4 regions of the Pseudarthrobacter sp. lyk4-40-TYG-27 genome follow, and region 1 is predicted to be linked to each of the others. Evidence: riboswitches for the same ligand, from Rfam matches in the RefSeq annotation. Region 1 holds a riboswitch; each other region holds the start of a gene.
What was found. Region 1 has a riboswitch for cyclic di-AMP ahead of QRM96_RS00785 (C40 family peptidase). Riboswitches for the same ligand answer to the same signal wherever they lie in the genome.
Positions count from the first base shown of each region.

Region 2: it holds a riboswitch for cyclic di-AMP, as region 1 does, so the genes downstream of both, QRM96_RS18745 (aggregation-promoting factor C-terminal-like domain-containing protein) here and QRM96_RS00785 (C40 family peptidase) in region 1, are expected to answer to the same signal.
Region 3: it holds a riboswitch for cyclic di-AMP, as region 1 does, so the genes downstream of both, QRM96_RS06985 (glycoside hydrolase family 16 protein) here and QRM96_RS00785 (C40 family peptidase) in region 1, are expected to answer to the same signal.
Region 4: it holds a riboswitch for cyclic di-AMP, as region 1 does, so the genes downstream of both, QRM96_RS03740 (C40 family peptidase) here and QRM96_RS00785 (C40 family peptidase) in region 1, are expected to answer to the same signal.

Region 1 covers NZ_JARVSH010000001.1:158,341-162,522, forward strand. Annotated here, with positions in the region: gene QRM96_RS00780 (protein adenylyltransferase SelO) at 1-1,466, shown strand, start outside; gene QRM96_RS00785 (C40 family peptidase) at 1,545-2,381, opposite strand; cyclic di-AMP (ydaO/yuaA leader) riboswitch at 2,385-2,557, opposite strand; gene QRM96_RS00790 (coiled-coil domain-containing protein) at 2,811-4,124, shown strand; gene QRM96_RS00795 (TraR/DksA family transcriptional regulator) at 4,146-4,182, shown strand, end outside.
Region 2 covers NZ_JARVSH010000012.1:32,492-36,673, reverse strand. Annotated here, with positions in the region: gene QRM96_RS18750 (glycosyltransferase family 39 protein) at 1-1,445, shown strand, start outside; cyclic di-AMP (ydaO/yuaA leader) riboswitch at 1,591-1,751, shown strand; gene QRM96_RS18745 (aggregation-promoting factor C-terminal-like domain-containing protein) at 1,757-2,464, shown strand; gene QRM96_RS18740 (glyoxalase superfamily protein) at 2,532-2,933, opposite strand; gene upp (uracil phosphoribosyltransferase) at 2,978-3,613, opposite strand; gene QRM96_RS18730 (phosphatase PAP2 family protein) at 3,626-4,182, opposite strand, start outside.
Region 3 covers NZ_JARVSH010000003.1:549,045-553,226, reverse strand. Annotated here, with positions in the region: gene rplI (50S ribosomal protein L9) at 1-226, opposite strand, end outside; gene rpsR (30S ribosomal protein S18) at 244-483, opposite strand; gene QRM96_RS06995 (single-stranded DNA-binding protein) at 610-1,185, opposite strand; gene rpsF (30S ribosomal protein S6) at 1,257-1,562, opposite strand; cyclic di-AMP (ydaO/yuaA leader) riboswitch at 1,933-2,102, shown strand; gene QRM96_RS06985 (glycoside hydrolase family 16 protein) at 2,188-3,207, shown strand; gene QRM96_RS06980 (glycosyltransferase) at 3,339-4,182, shown strand, end outside.
Region 4 covers NZ_JARVSH010000002.1:61,841-66,022, forward strand. Annotated here, with positions in the region: gene QRM96_RS03730 (iron-dependent transcriptional repressor DtxR) at 101-802, shown strand; cyclic di-AMP (ydaO/yuaA leader) riboswitch at 921-1,151, shown strand; gene QRM96_RS03735 (M23 family metallopeptidase) at 1,164-1,985, shown strand; cyclic di-AMP (ydaO/yuaA leader) riboswitch at 2,114-2,295, shown strand; gene QRM96_RS03740 (C40 family peptidase) at 2,366-3,043, shown strand; gene QRM96_RS03745 (NlpC/P60 family protein) at 3,206-3,973, shown strand.

The DNA.
Region 1 (4,182 bases):
TGACGGCAGCAGCTGAATCCACGGTCACCTTCGACGGCCACTTCGCCCGTGAACTGGCGGAACTTGCCGTTCCCTGGCAGGCCGAGGAAGCTCCGGACCCCGAACTCCTGGTCCTGAATGAAAAGCTCGCAGCAGGCCTGGGCCTTGACCCGCGATACCTCCGCAGTCCCGAAGGGGTGCGCCTCCTCGTGGGCAACCACGTTCCCGCCGGTGCCACCCCGGTGGCGCAGGCTTACGCGGGCCACCAGTTCGGCGGCTACTCCCCATTGCTCGGCGACGGACGCGCGCTCCTGCTGGGGGAAGTCACGGACCGCGCCGGCCGCCTGCTGGACATCCACCTCAAAGGCTCGGGGCGCACCCCCTTCGCCCGCGCCGGGGACGGCCGGGCCGTCGTCGGGCCAATGCTGCGCGAGTACGTTGTCAGTGAGGCCATGCACGCCCTGGGTATTCCCACCACGCGCTCCCTCGCCGTGGTGGCGACGGGGCGGCAGGTCCGGCGCGAGGGCATGCTGCCCGGTGCTGTCCTGGCACGGGTGGCCAGCAGCCACTTGAGGGTTGGGAGTTTCCAGTACGCCCGGGCCACGGAGAACATGGACCTGCTCAAGCGGCTGGCTGACCACGCCATCAGCAGGCACTATCCGGACGCTGCCGTCGCCCCAAACCCCTATCTGGCACTGTTTGCGTCCGTCTGTTCCGCCCAGGCCGGGCTGGTGGCCCGGTGGATGCTGGCGGGATTCGTGCACGGGGTCATGAATACGGACAACATGACCATCTCAGGGGAAACCATTGATTACGGCCCGTGTGCGTTCCTGGATGCCTTCGATCCCGCCGCCGTCTTCAGTTCCATCGATGTCAGTGGCCGTTACGCCTACGCCAACCAGCCAGTCCTTGCCGAATGGAACCTTGCCCGCCTTGCCGAGGCAATGCTGCCGCTCGTTGACGAAGACGAGGACAAGGCTGTTGCTGCAGCGGTTGAGGTGCTCGGTGGATTCCGTGGACAGTACAGCACGGCGTGGACGGGCGGCATGAAAACCAAACTGGGTCTTGCCGCTGGAAACGCCAGCGACGACGCCGCGTCCAGCCTTATTGACGATGTGGTGGCCATCCTCAAGGACGGCCCGGTGGATTACACCCTGTTCTTCCGTAACCTAGGCAGGGCCGCCCGCGGCGACCTGCGCCCGGTGCGCGGCATGGTGATGGATTTGGCCGGCTTCGACGCCTGGTCGGAGCGGTGGTTGGCGCTGCAACCCGACGCAGGTCTGATGGACAGCGTCAACCCGGCGTACATTCCACGGAACCATCTGGTGGAGGAAGCCCTCGCCGCCGGCACGGAGGGAGACACTGCCCCGCTGCACCGCCTGCTTCAGGCCGTGACCGATCCTTTCACCGAGCGGGCCGGACTGGAACGCTACATGGACGGTGCCCCGGCGGACTTCGGGACCTATACGACCTTTTGCGGGACCTGATCCGACAACAACAGGAGGGTGGCAACCGGAGACCCGGCTGCCACCCTCCTGTTGGGAGCAGGCTTTACTGCGCGAAGACTAGGCGACGCGGACCACTGAGTAGCCGCTGAGCCAGCTGATGGAGTGCACCTGCGTGGTGTAGCCGTTGACGCCGCCACTCACAACCTGGCCGTTTCCGGCGTAAACGCCCACGTGGCCCGAGGTGATGATGAGGTCGCCGGGTGCCGGGCTCCCGACCACGCTGCCGTACTGGAAGAACTGCGTGGGAGCCAGGTCGCCGACGCTCTTGCCGACGGAGCGCAGGGCCTTTTCAACCATGGCGGTGCAGTCCTGGCTCACGCCGACCTGGCCGTAGGCGGAGGCCAGGATGGCAGCACCGGTCCCGCTCCCGGTGGTGGACGCCACCGGCGTTGCTGATGCGTAGGACATGTTCATGCCGGTGTTCGCCGGTGCGGTGGCGGCTGCCGCCTGGACGGGGGCCGCTGCCGGCGCCGGGGCAGGTGCTGCCACGTAGCCGGCGCCGGGGATCTGGATCTGGTCACCGGGGTAGATGATGGACGACAATCCCAGGCCGTTGGCAGCCAGGACGTCATTGAGGCTGACTCCGTACGCGGCCGAAATCGCGCCGAGGGTGTCCCCGGAAACGACGGTGTGGACGGTTGCTGCCGCGGCTGCCGGAGCAGTTGCAGGAGCTGCGGCGGCCTGGACGCTGGCCTGCTCAGTGGTGTCCGCGCCCGTCACGCCCGCATGTGCCGGGGCGCCGACGCCGAACGCGATGCCGGACGCGGCGGCAACAGCGAGGGCCGGACGGCCAAACGAACGGGCCTGTGATTTGGCCGTCATGGCGAGTCCCTCGAGCGCAATGGAGCGGGCCGGGGTCGCGCGGTGGCGGGCAGTGCTGAGATTCTTTGACACGATTGATCGCCTCTCCCATGCCTGCGGGGTGAGCTGTCGGGTTCGGGTTGGAGATACCCGGCCGAACATATCTCCGCGGTGGGCGGAGGAGCTGTCCGGCTTAACCCCAAGACCTGAAAGGCCGTGGAAACTTGGTTCCCCCGTCCCTGCCAGCATGAATGCGGTTGAATCCCGGTATCAGCGGCAGGGCTCGGCAAACTGATGGGAGTGTCCCGTTTGGGGAGGGACACCAGAAGACCATAACCCGCCGACCCTCCCATTGTCACGTTTAGATAACATGCGAGGTTCTTCTCTCGTATTCAACCAGCGATTGGATGGGTCCGATCCACCCTCGCCGGGCTCCCGCCGGTCCGGCACCGGACCAAACGGGTAACAAAGCAGGCACGGCCGCCTTTCCGCTCCGGCGTGCCGCCGGTATGCTTCGGGACTATGCCCCTGTTCGTGACCATGCCCACGTCCCCGCTGGTGGGGGGACTGCTCGCCATCGCAGTGGCAGCGGCCACGGTCCTGCCTGCCACGGCAGACGAGCCTGCACCTCCCGGTGGGTATCCGTCTTGGGCTGACGTGCAGCAGGCGCAGTCTTCCGAGGCAGCGAAAGCGGCAGAGATCACCACCATCAATGGGCTCCTGGACGGCCTCCAGACCCAGGCTGAAGCCGCCGGCAACACGGCGGTCCGGGCAGCGGCCGACTACGCCGCAGCCGACGCCGGGCTGCAAGCGGCATCGGTCAGGCTGGATACATTGTCCGCCCAGGCTGCCCGCGCCAACGACGAACTGGCCCGTCATCGCAAGGAAATCGGAGCGCTTGCCGTCCAGGCGTACAAGACGGGCGGGACCAATACCGGATTCTTCGTGGCCCTTGATGCCCTGCAGAACAACAGCGTCCAAGGGCTCAACCTCGTCCAGCTGGTGGGCGACAAGACTGCTGCTCTGGTGGAGAAAGCTGCGGCTGCCGGAAAAGTTGCCGCATCCCTGGCAGAGCAGGAAAAAGTGGCCCGCACTGAGCGGGAACGACTGTCCGGGGAAGCAAAAGCCAAACTGGACGCAGCCCGCTCCGCCCAGGACGCGCTTGCCCGGCAGGTAAATGACGAACAGCAGCACAGCACCGAACTGACCGCCCAGCTGGCCTCGCTGAAGGGAACGACGGCGGCACTTGAGGGGGAGTATCGCCAGGGCCAGGCGGCGCTGGCTGCCTATGAAGCGGCCCAGGAGGCCAAGCGCGCCGCTGCGGCGGAGCAGGCCCGCCGGCAGGCCGAAGCCGCGGCGCAGGCTGCCGCGGCCGCAGCCCGGCAGCCCAAACCCGCGGCTGCGGCTCCGGCCGGCAACGCGGCGGTACCGGCCCCGCCGGCCGACCCGGTTCCCGGCAGTCCGCCGCAGCCAGCCGTGCCCGGCCCGCCGCCCGTCGTCGTTCCCTCCGTCCCGGGCGGTGCCGTCAATGATCCTGCCGGCGCCAAGGCCTATGCCTCAGGACGCCTGGGTGCCCTCGGCTGGGGCGCCGACCAGTTCCAGTGCCTGTCCCAGCTGTGGACCAAGGAATCCGGCTGGCTGACCACGGCCACGAATGCCTCATCCGGGGCCTATGGCATAGCCCAGGCCCTGCCGCCGGGAAAGTACGCCAGCGCCGGAAGCGACTGGCTGACGAGTTACCGGACGCAGATTGACTGGGGGCTCGGCTACATCCGCGACCGCTACGGGTCCCCGTGCGGCGCCTGGAGCCATTCCGTCGCCCTGAACTGGTACTGACTGGCGCGCTAGGCTTTCCGCATGCCAGATTTCGAACGGTTCAGGGTGCTGCTCGAAG
Region 2 (4,182 bases), on a different contig from region 1:
GGCTGCGCTGGCTCCTGCTGGCAGGGGTTTTCCTGGGCTTCGGGTTCCTTGCCAAGCAGCTGCAGGTCCTGCTGGTGGTTCCCGGGTTTGCCCTCGCCTACCTGGTCGCGGCGCCCGCCAGGCTGGGCCGGCGGCTGCTGCACCTGCTCGCCGCCGGTGCCGCGATGCTTGCCGCGGCCGGCTGGTGGCTGGCCGTCGTGGAGCTCATCCCGGCTGCGGACCGTCCGTTCATTGGTGGTTCGCAGGACAATTCCATCCTGGAACTGACCCTCGGCTATAACGGCCTGGGCCGGCTGACAGGCGACGAGACAGGGAGCGTGGGCGGCGCCAACGGCTGGGGCGTTCCCGGGCTGTTGCGGATGTTCAACAGCGAATTTGGCGGCCAGATCGCGTGGCTGCTGCCCTCCGCACTGATCCTTGCTGCCGGCTTGCTGTGGGTGGGACGCCGGGCGCCGCGGACTGACGCCGTCCGGGCGTCGGTGCTCATCTGGGGTTCCTGGGTCCTGGTGACCGGCCTGGTCTTCAGCTTCATGGCGGGCATCATCCACCCCTACTACGCGGTGGCATTGGCGCCCGGGATCGCAGCCCTGGCCGGCCTGGGCCCGGTACTTCTCTGGCAGCACCGGCGGCAGGCCGCAGCGGCGGTCTTCCTGGCCGCCGCAGTGGCCGCGGCAGCCCTGATGGCATTCACCCTGCTGGGAACCACATCCGCCTACGGCCCGTGGCTGCGCTGGGTGGTGCTGGCGGCAGGCCTTGCGGCCGCAGCAGGAACAGGGTTGAACAGGTTCATCCGCCTGCGCTCCGTGCAACGGACGACGACGGCGCTCGCCATTGCGGCATCGCTCGCCGGCCCGCTGGCCTTCTCCATGTCGACGGCGGCGACGGCGCACAGCGGGGCCATTGTCAGCGCCGGACCGGCGACGTCGTTCGGCGGCCCGGGCGGGTTCGGCGGAAACCGGACCGGCGGGTTTGGCGCGGGCGGCACGTCCCGGCAGTTCAACGGCCAGGCTGGACAAGGCATGGGTGCCGGCCAGGGCGGGGCAGCGCAGGGCGGTCAGGGTGCCACCGGTGGCCGCGCCGGCGGGATGGGCGGCCTCCTGGGTGCGCCCACGCCGTCGGCCGGGCTCGTGGCCGCATTGAAGGACGGTGCCTCAAACTACACCTGGGCAGCGGCAGTAGTCGGTTCGAACAATGCCGCAGGTTACCAACTGGCCACGGAACTGCCGGTGATGGCCGTGGGCGGCTTCAACGGCACCGACCCCTCCCCCACGCTGGAACAGTTCCAAGCGCTGGTCTCCCAAGGCCGGATCCACTACTTCATTGCCGGCGGGACCATGATGTCCAGCAGCGGCTCTGACGCCTCCACCCGGATTGCACAGTGGGTGGAGTCCACGTTCCCGGCGCAAAACATTGGCGGGACCACGGTCTATATCCTGGCGGGATAACCCGGCGCCGGGGATCCGCCTGCAGCAAATCGACGCGCCATGATTCGTGACTTCCGTTACCCAAATGTGACTAATGCGCAATCTTCCTGTACCGTCGATTAGGTGCGGTCCCCGTTCGGGCCGCATATCCCGGGTTGACGCCAAGCTCTGCCGCTTCCCGGATTCCGCTTGAGCAACGGCAGAGGCGGGGGACCCACCGTCCCGGGCAATGATTGCCCTTGGGGTTAAGCCAGCACGTGTTTTTTCCGTGCGGCCGGATGCCCTCATCCGAACCCGACAGCTAACTCCGCAGGTGTGAGAGGCGATCAATCATGTCTAAATCCATGGCAAAACCATGCCTGCAAACCAAGGCAAAACATCGGGCCAAACCCCAGCCCGCCAAAAAGACCACCGTGGGCCGGCGTGTTGCGGTCCTCGCTGCATCATGCGCGGTGCTGGTTGGCGTTGGCGCGGCAGGCCAGGCGACCAACAGCATGACCCAGGCGTCGTCCACCGGGTCAAGCGCTTCCACGTCGGCGGCGGATGCCCAGATGAGCATCGAGAAGAGCGAAATCCGGTCCAACCCGGCCGCAAATCCTGCTCCTTCCGCCATCAGCGTGGCACCGCAGGCCGCGGAGCCGGCCCCCGCGCCCGCTCCCGCCGCCCCGCCGGCTGAAGCACCCGCACCTGCGCCGGCCCCCGCGCCTGAGCCTGCTCCCGCCGTCGCGGTTAACGATCCCGCGGGCGCCCAGGCCTACGCCGCCAGCCAGCTGTCCTCCTTTGGCTGGGGACCGGACCAGATGCAGTGCCTGCAGACGCTGTGGACCAAGGAATCCGATTGGACCACCACCGCCACCAACGCCAGCAGCGGCGCGTACGGCATCGTCCAGTCGCTGCCGGCGGAGAAGATGGCCAGCGCAGGCGCCGACTACCTGACCAACTACCGCACGCAGATCAACTGGGGCCTGGACTACATCAAGAAGAGCTACGCCTCGCCCTGCGGTGCGTTGAACTTCCACCTGGCACACAACTGGTACTAGGCACCACCAGCACCGGGCGCAACGCAAACCGCGGGCCGCATCATGTCGATGCGGCCCGCGGTTTGCGTTAACCGGCGCCCTGGACGTCGCCCGGCCCGGCGTTCCGCCAGGGGATGTACTGGACAGACCACTTGTTGCCGTCCGGATCGGCGAAGTACAGGAAGTGGCCCCACTGCTGTACATCCACGTCGCTGACGTCCACGCCGTTGCCCTTGAGCTGGCGGTGGGCAGCCTCGATGTCGCTGACCACCAGCTGGAGGTTGGATCCTGTGCCGGGCGGAGCGTCGGTGAGCCCTTCGCCGATGCAGATGGAGCAGGCGGAGCCGGGTGGCGTCAACTGCACGAAGCGGATCGACTCCGACGGGCGTTCGTCGTAGTCGGCGTTGAAGCCAACCTTGTTAACATAGAAATCCTTGGCGCGGTCCACATCGGATACAGGGACAAAGACGAGTTCTAGTTTCCAGTCCATCCGCACAGGCTAGCGGCGGGAACGGTTTTGAAAAAGGGTGGAACCTACCCGGCGATCCCGTACAGGCGGTCGCCGGCGTCGCCGAGGCCGGGAACAATGTAGGACTTCTCGTTGAGCTTCTCGTCGATGGAGGCCAGGACGATGTGCACGTTCGCGTCGCCCAGTTCCTCCTCCAGCTTGGCCAGGCCCTCCGGGGCTGCCAGCAGGCAGATGCAGGTGACGTCGGAGGCGCCGCGCTTGAAGAGGAACTTGATGGCCTCACGCAGGGTTCCGCCGGTGGCCAGCATCGGGTCCAGGACGAAGACCTGGCGGCCGGTGAGGTCCTCGGGGAGGCGCTCGGCATACGTGATGATGTCCAGGGTTTCCTCGTCCCGGGCCATGCCCAGGAAGCCCACCTCGGCGGTGGGCACCAGCTTGGTCATGCCTTCCAGCATGCCCAGGCCGGCGCGCAGGATGGGAACTACCAGCGGCGTGGGCTTGGTGAACGCGGTGCCGACCGTGGTGCTGACGGGCGTTTGGATGGTGACGGGCTCGGTGCGGACCTCCCGCGTGGCCTCATAGGCCAGGAGGGTCACCAGCTCCTCCGTCAGCTGGCGGAAGACCGGCGACGGCGTGTTTTTGTCCCGCAGGACGGTGAGCTTGTGGGCGACCAGGGGGTGGTCAACAACGAGAGTGCGCATCCCCTAAAACTATCATCCGGCGCTGCCTTTGCCGGGTCCGTAGTGTTCGCCGTCGTGCAGCTCCTCGGCCACCACGTCCCGGACGATGGGACGGTCGAACGACGGCGCCGCACCCACGTGTTCCCGCCTGCGGACAATGTGGAACAGCCGGTGGGCCATAATCACCACACCCACCCAGGTGAGCCCCAGCAGCCAGCCCGCCATGACATCCGTGAGCCAGTGGTGGCCCAGGAAAACCCTGCTCAAACCCATGGCGATGATGAACACCGCGCCCGCCGTGATGGCCAGGACCCGGACGCGCATGGCGTGGAACTGGAGGCAGATCAGGTACACCACCAGGCTGATCACCACGGTGGTGTTCAGGGTGTGCCCGCTCGGGAACGACGGGGAATCCTCATACGGCGGAACGGCGTCTGCGTGATCCGGGCGCGTGCGTCCCACCAGCTTCTTGCCGAAGGTGGTGGCGGTAATGGACACGGCAGCGGCTCCGCCGATCAGGACCAGCGGACGCCAGTTGCGGCTGAGGAAGGTCAGCCACGCGGTGAGGATGCTGGCCAGGATGGGCATTC
Region 3 (4,182 bases), on a different contig from region 1:
TGGAGGACAGAGCCTGGGCCTGCGCCTGTGCAGCTTCAACAGAAGCGTGCGCACGGGCGGCGCGGGCAGCCTTGATGGACTCAACCTGCTTCTCGCCACCCTTGGTCCAGGTCAGGGCGAAGCCGCGGGGCAGCAGGAAGTTACGTGCGTAACCGTCCTTGACCTCGACAACATCGCCAGCAGCACCGAGACCGGTTACTTCGTGGGTCAGAATGAGCTTTGCCATGTTAGTTAATCCCTTCCTTAGCCGCGGCCAGCGCCGGAGTAAGGCAGCAGAGCAACTTCGCGGGCGTTCTTGATTGCCTGGGCGATCTTGCGCTGTTCCTGCACCGTGACGCCAGTGACGCGACGGGCGCGGATCTTTCCGCGGTCGGAGATGAACTTGCGCAGCAATGCTACGTCCTTGTAGTCGATGACAGTGATGTCAGCGGCCTTCAAGGGGTTGGACTTTGGTTTGGGCTTACGGAGTTCAGCCTTAGCCATCGTGGAGCTCCTATTCTAGGGAGCCCGTGGATATTGATCCACGGGATGGTGGTGGTCCGACGGCGGCAAAACCTTGGGTGCCTTGCGGCTCCCGGGCAGTCCCGGCATCGGGCCGTTGTTTGGGTTTTAGAAGGGAGGTTCGGAATCGGGGCCGTTGCCCCAGCCGCCTGCATTGGACACGCCGGGCGTGGCCCAGGGATCGTCCTGTGCAGCCTGCTGGTTGCCGCCGCCCCAGCCTCCACCGGAGTTGCCGCCCTGGTTTCCACCAGGGTTGCCGCCTCCGAAGCCACCGCCGCCGTTGCCGCCGCCGAAGCCGCCCCCACCCTGTCCGCCGGAGCGCTGGGTGCGGTTGACCTTGGCGTTGGCGTAGCGCAGGCTGGGGCCGATTTCGTCGACCTCAAGCTCGATGACGGTGCGCTTTTCGCCTTCTTTTGTTTCGTAGGAACGGCTCTTCAAGCGGCCGGTGACGATCACGCGCATGCCCTTGGTCAGGGATTCGGCGACGTTCTCGGCAGCTTCACGCCAGACCGCGGCGCGGAGGAACAGGGTCTCCCCGTCCTTCCACTCGTTGGACTGGCGATCAAAGGTGCGGGGGGTGGAAGCGATGGTGAAGTTCGCTACTGCGGAACCGGACGGTGTGAACCGCAATTCCGGGTCATTGGTGAGATTACCGATGACCGTAATGGTGGTCTCGCCTGCCATCTACTGCCTCCTTGTTCGATCCTGGGTGAAGAGTGCGTTCCTGCGGGGTAAAGAATGAATTTTGGTGCTGATTACTCAGCAACAACCTTCTGCTCTTCGGGGCGGGTGATCTTGGTGCGCATGATGGTCTCGTTAAGAGACAGCTGGCGGTCAAGTTCCTTGGCGGTTTCCGGCTTGGCGGTGAAATTCACCACGGCGTAGATACCTTCGGACTTCTTCTTGATCTCGTAAGCCAGACGGCGACGGCCCCAGATGTCAACCTTTTCGATGGTTCCACCATCGTTGGTGATGACGTTCAGGAACTTCTGAAGCGACGGCTCAACGGTACGCTCTTCGACCTCGGGGTCGATGATTACCATCAATTCGTAAGGACGCATATGTGAACCCACCTCCTTTGGGCTAAGCGGTTACGGCATTTCCGTAACAGGAGGTTCATTTGCGATTCTGCAGAGTGCCTTGCCACCAGTACGGAGGCAGGACGCAGCACAGACTTCAATATCCTAGTGCATCTGGACCTGATAGGCGATTCGCGCTTGACTCAAGGCTAGCCGCGTGATGTGGCAGGAGCAGCCCGACCGGACACGTATGTGGAAAACGCAGGAGTATGCCGGTCGCCGTTAGACGTCTATGCGGGTGCACCGCGGGACGCCACGCCCACCGCGCCGCTTCCGTTACCCAATTGTGATTCCACGGGGATTTTCGTGTACGGTCTTCGGGTGGGCCGCCCCAGCCGGCCCCAATCCCGGAAGACGCCCAACTCTGCCGCTTCCGCGATCCCTCAGGTTCCAAGGCAGAGGCGGGGGACCCAAGTGTCACGGGCATGGCTCCCGCCTGCCCTCGGGGTGAAGCCGCGATCCGCGGCCGAATGGCAGCATTCGAACCCGACAGCTAACCCCGCCGGCGTTGAGAGGTAAATTCCCCATGCCCGCATCCCGCAAATTGAGCGCCAAACGCGCCCGCCGTCATCAGAATGAGACCCCATCGGCCGGGCTCCGTCAGTTCTTGACATCCAGAGATTCCCGCCGCCTGCCCTTGGCCGCCGGCCTGGCAGCAGCCGTCCTCGGCGCAGCCTCCCTTGGCCTCGGCGTCGCCAACGGCAATGAAGCTGCCGACGTATCCCGGGTGGCCAGCGCCGCCGGGGCCGGCAGCGAGGTACAGGTCCAGCCCACCCCGTCGGCCGCAGTCCAGTCCGCTCCGGCGCCCGCCCCGGCACCGGCAGCCGCACCCGCGCCCGCACCAGAGCAGGCTCCGTCCCAGGCGCCGGCTCCCGCGGCACCCGCCCCGGCACCGGCCGTTGCGGCTCCTGCACCGCAGTCCCCCATCGCCGTGGCACCAGCCTCGGCACCGCTGGCAAACAGCGGGACGCCCATGCCCGCAGGGGTCCCCGGAAACTGGACCATGACCTTCGCTGACGATTTCAACGGTTCAGGCCTGGACAGCGGTAAATGGTCCAACTGCTGGTTCTCCCCCAACTGCGGAACCATGAACAAGGTGGCCACCAGCCCAGCCAACGTCTCCGTGGCCAACGGCAACCTGGCCCTCAGCCTTGCCTCCTCGTCTTCCGGGTCCTTGGTCTCCACGAACCCGAAGGGTGGAGCGGGCACCGGGTACCAGTTCACCACCGGGTATGTCGAGGCCCGCATCAAGTTCCCCGGCAACGCCAACGGTCTCTATAACTGGCCCGCGTTCTGGACCACCGGGCAGTCCTGGCCGGCCACCGGCGAGAACGACATCGCGGAGGTCCTCCAGGGCAAGATGACCGTGAATTACCACTCCGGCTCCGGGTCACACAACCAGGGTGGCGTCGGCGGCAACTGGGCCAACGAATACCACACCTTCGGCTTGCACCGGATGGCCAACTCGTCGGACGTCTACTTCGACGGCGTGAAGGTCAAGTCCTACCCCACGGACGACGGAAACGCCCCGCAGTACATCGTGCTGAACGTCGGCGCTTCATCGACGAACCCGGTGTACGGCCCGCAGTCCCAACTCCTGGTGGACTACGTCCGCGCCTGGCAGTAGCCGGCCACGCGCCCCCTTGGAAAGGGCGACGGCGGGACTTCCCGCCGTCGCCCTTTTTGGCTTCCTGCGGTTCCCCACAAAGTTGCCCAGAGCAACCCTGCCACCCGAGTGTGATCCAGTACACTCTTGCAATGAAGCTCCTGTACGTGACGGAAAGCGTGCCAAACCGGGACCCGCAACTCGGTGATGGAAGCTCCATGATCCCGTACGAAGTGATCCTTCACCTTCCCGCGGATGTTGCCGTCACGCTGCTGACGTTTTCCGGCCCTGTCCCGGTTCCGGCGGAGCTCCGGGCCCGCTGCGAAACCGTCCACGAACTAGCCCCGCGGGACGACCCCGCCGCATTTGTCCGCTCCTTCGGCGGCCTCGCCGGCCTGGGAAAGCACCGGCGCTCCACCCCGTCAGCGCGGGCAGCGGCAGCCACCCTGTCCGGCAGCAGTGAGGCCACCCTCATCCATGGCCCGCACGCCCTCTTCCTTTCGCATCATGTGGCCGGTCCCGTGGTGCTGCAAACGGTGGACCCTTGGTCCATCCGGGCCGCCATGGACACGGATATTGCCCGCTCCCTCCGGCCGGCCTACCGGCTGCGCGAGCACCTCGCCGAACGGGCGGAACGGTCGCTGCCCGCCAGGGCGCGGCTGCTGACCGTCGGGGCACAGGACGCTGAAGCCTGGTCCGCGAAGCTCGGCCGGTCCGTGAAAAGCATCCCCAACGGAACCAGCGTGGCCGCGGGGCCGCGTCCGGACCGGAAGGCGCCGGTGGTTTGCTTCGCGGGCAGCCTCAACTACGCCCCCAACGTGGACAGCGCCACGGTCCTGGCCACCCGTATCGCTCCCCTCGTGTGGCGGGAGGTCCCGGAGGCACGGTTCGTCATCGCCGGGCGGCAACCCACAGCGGCAGTCCAGGCGCTGGCCGGTCCACACATCGAAATCCTGGCCAACGTGCCCTCACTCCCGGATGTCTTCAACGGGGCCG
Region 4 (4,182 bases), on a different contig from region 1:
GACTAAATCAAAATAGGCTAAACTCTTCCCCGGACTACGTCGCGGGAAGAGGCGATACGGTGGGACAACGCAAGGTACTGCGCTCGAGGAGCTGAGCTGGATGACGGATCTGATCGACACTACGGAGATGTACCTCAGGACCATCCTGGAGCTTGAGGAAGAGAACATCGTTGCCCTCCGGGCCCGTATCGCCGAACGCCTGCGCCACTCGGGGCCTACCGTTTCCCAGACCATCGGCCGGATGGAGCGCGATGGCCTGGTCGTCGTCTCCGGTGACAGGCACCTGGAACTGACCGACACCGGCCGCAAGCGTGCCACTGAGGTCATGCGGAAGCACCGGCTGGCCGAGCGCCTGCTGGCCGACGTGATCGGATTGGACTGGGCCTATGTCCATGACGAAGCCTGCCGCTGGGAACACGTTATGAGCGAACGGGTGGAGCGGCGCATCTACGAGATGCTGGACCACCCCACGGAGTCGCCCTACGGAAACCCCATCCCCGGCCTTGCCGCCCTGGGCGGAGAGCCCGGACCCGGGTTCGGCGACGGCGCCATCAGCCTGGTGGAGGCAATGAAGGCCTACGGGCCTGAATCGGCAGTGACCATCAGCCGGCTGGCGGAACCGATCCAGGTGGAGCCGGAACTGCTGACCCAGCTCGACGAGGGCGGTATCCGGCCCGGCGCGTCTGTCTCCCTGGAACGCGTCGGTGACTACATTTCGGTACGGGTGGCGGGAATCGAGGGCGCGCTGGAGCTGCCTCCCGAGGTGGCGGCACACGTTTTCGTCGCCGTGAACCAGGCCTGACGCCGCGTTTCCATACCCCACCCGGGGGATTCCACGCAAAGATAACGGAATTGTTACCTAGGGTCTTAAGCCCCTATAGTGGAACCCAGCGTTGATACTTAAGCGTTACCTGATCCGGAGCCGAGCTCTGCCAGCGGGCCAGGTGTACGAGTCGTTACTGGCAGAGGCGGGGGAACCACAACCGGCAGCGGGGGACTGCCTTGGGGTGAAGTCCGTCAGCAGCAAGCCTCTCCAGTGAAGGATTCTTCCGGGAATACCCCTGTGTAGAAGTTTGCCCATGACGGACCGGGTCTTTGATCTCTCTGACCCGAATCCGACAGCTAACTCCGCAGGCTATTCCAGAGAGGAACCCTTCTTGACCATGCAGACCTCCCGGGGCCGCCGTCGCGCGGCGGGCCCCCCTGAGGCACCCCGGGTTGTCGAAGTAGCCGCCGCGGAGCGCCCCCGCGACCCGCAACGGGATGCGCGCCGCCGTCGGGGTCCGTTCCGGCAAATCACCGACTTTGCCGCGGCCAGCGGCATCGGCCAAAAGGCTGGCATCGCCCTCGCCGCCACCGGCCTGGTGCTCACGGTGACCATGCCCGCCACCAGCCCCGTTATGGCGACGGATGCGGCCGGAATCGCGCCCCAGGCCGCCTCCGCAGTCAGCCCCCAGCCCCAGATTTCCGCGGATGTAGGCGCCCAGATCGACTTCAGCCGCTCAGCCGTCGTAACGCAGGCGGACCCCGACGGGAAGCTGAAGCAACTGCTGAGCGCCCAGTCGGCCGGATCGGTAACGCGTGCGGCTTCCGCCGGGACCCTGGCCGCGCCGCTGGCATCCCTCGTGACCGCGTCGCCCTTCGGCTACCGGGTCAGCCCAATCACCGGCGGCACCGGAGATTTCCACCGCGGACAGGACTTCGTGGCACAGTGCGGGACGTCCGTCCTGGCAGCCGCAACAGGAACCGTGACCTTCGCCGGCTGGCACCAGTTCGGCGGTGGAAACCGGGTGGTGATCGACCATGGCAACGGCCTGGAGACCACGTACAACCACCTCTCGTCCTTCAACGTCAAGGTGGGCCAAACGGTCTCCCGCGGCGAAGTCGTGGCGTTGAGCGGGACCACCGGGGCGTCCACCGGCTGCCACCTGCACTTCGAAGTTCAGGTCAACGGCGAAGTGGTCGATCCGATGGGCTGGCTGTAACCGTTTGATTGCGCACTCCCAGATCGCCGTGACCCGCCGTGACCTGAATGTGACATTGAAGCAAAACTGCTGTACCGTCTAACTCGCGTCAACTTTTCCGAAGTTGACGCTCTTGAGTGGATTGCCTAACTCTGCCACCGCTCAAGGTCCGTTCGCATTTCATCGTCTGGCAGGGGCGGGGGAACCAATTTTGGCCTTCTGCGTTCTGGAAGGCCTTGGGGTTAAGTCATGAGCTTCCCAGGAAGCGAAGTGGCCGGGTGACTCCCATCCGAATCCGACAGCTCACCTCGCAGGCATTGGGAGAGGCTACCTTCGTGTCTTCACGCCATAATTCTGCGCGCCACCGTGCGCAAACGGTTCGCGTCAACCCCTTGGACGCCATGTCCAAGGCCGTAAGCGCCAATGCCGGGACCGTGGGCCGCCAGGCTGCCGTTGTGGCAGCGGCTTCAGGCCTCATCCTGAGCATGGGCCTGCCGGCCAACGCCGCGGACACCACTGCCGGCATCTCGGCCTCCACGGAGTCCGGTTCCGCGCAGACCGCCCTTGCTGTCACCGCGGCCCCCACGGCCACCGTTTCCTTCGAGCGTCCGGCGGTCAAGACCACCGCCGCCCCGAAGGTGGAAACCGTGCGCACCCAGTCCACCGCGTCCGCGGACCGCACCGCCACCACTGCCGGCCAGGAGGCGTCCAAGGCCGGACAGGCAGTAGAAGCCGTTTCGTCCGCAGCCACCTCGGGTATCGCCGCGATCGCCTACACCGGCATCGGCCACCCCTACGTCTGGGGCGGCACCACCCCCAACGGCTGGGACTGCTCCGGCTTCGTTCAGTGGGTCTACGCGCAGGCTGGAATCAGCATTCCCCGCACGAACGCGTGGAGCATCATGACCCCCACCTCCACCCCCCAGCCGGGCGACCTCGTGGTCCAGAACGGCGGCGCACACGTCGGCATCTACGTCGGCAACGGCATGATGATCAGCGCGCTCAACCCGTCGCAGGGAACCATGCTCCACTCTCCCGCAGCCACCGGTACTTCCACGTACTACCACCTGAACAAGTAGTTCTTGGGCTCCACGCTCCAAGGGCTATTTCTTTGCCCAAAGCTTTTTCGCTAGAAACCAACATCCCCGTTCGGGACGCGCCGGCGTACCCCCAAGATGCCGGCGCATCCAACCCCCTCGGACAGGCCACCGCGGTCCAGAGGAAAACGAAAGAGAGAACTGATGACGACTCGTGCTACCGCACGGCACCGCGCCGAGGTCACCAAAACCAACTCGATCGCGATCATTGCCAAGGCTGTCAGCGACAACGCCGGCGGCATGGGCCGCCAGGCTGCAGTAATCGCTGCAGCTTCCGGCCTGGTCCTGACCAGCGGCATCGCAGCCAACGCAGCCGACACCAACGTCAAGCGCGACTCGGCTCCGGCATCCGCCATGGAAGTTGAATCCGCCGTCGACGCTCCGATCTCAGCGGCTTCCACCATTGCCATCAGCTTCGAAAAGCCGGCCGTTACCACCACTCCGGCACCGGCTCCCGAGCCCGAGGTTGCGGTGCAGGAAGCCGCTCCCGCTCCCGTTGCCCAGGCCGTTGCCGCTCCCAAGGTGACTGCCAAGGTTGCAACTGCCGATGCCACGGCTGCCCCCGCCGCCCAGGTTTCCGCCAGCGGAAAGGGTGCTGCCATCCTGTCCGCTGCCTACGCCCAGCTTGGCGTACACCAGGACTGCACCATGCTGGTGACCAACGCACTGGCTGCCGTCGGCATCCACTTCCACGACTGGCCCGCCGGTTACCTGTCATTGGGTGACAGGGTGTCCGCATCCCAGGCCCAGCCCGGAGACCTCATCTACTACGCCGACGGTGGCGGAGGAATGGCCCACATCGCCGTCTACGCCGGAAACGGGATGGCCGTCCACGGCGGCTTCAACGGCAACGACACCGTTGTGTTCAGCGCCAACGTTGGCTCCGGACCGGTCTTCATCCACGTTCGGTAACCACTGCCGCCCGCCGCACGCGGCGCCGCATAAGATGTGCCCGGAAGGACCCCTGCCCTTGAGGCGGGGGTCTTTTCCCATTTAACTCCCGCCATTCTGCGTGCATCCCGGCTCCCGCCACCGGGGTGGGATCCGGCCTCCGCGTATACCGATTACCTGATATTGCAATTCTCTGTTTACTCTTGTGATGTCGATCCATAGCCCGGACA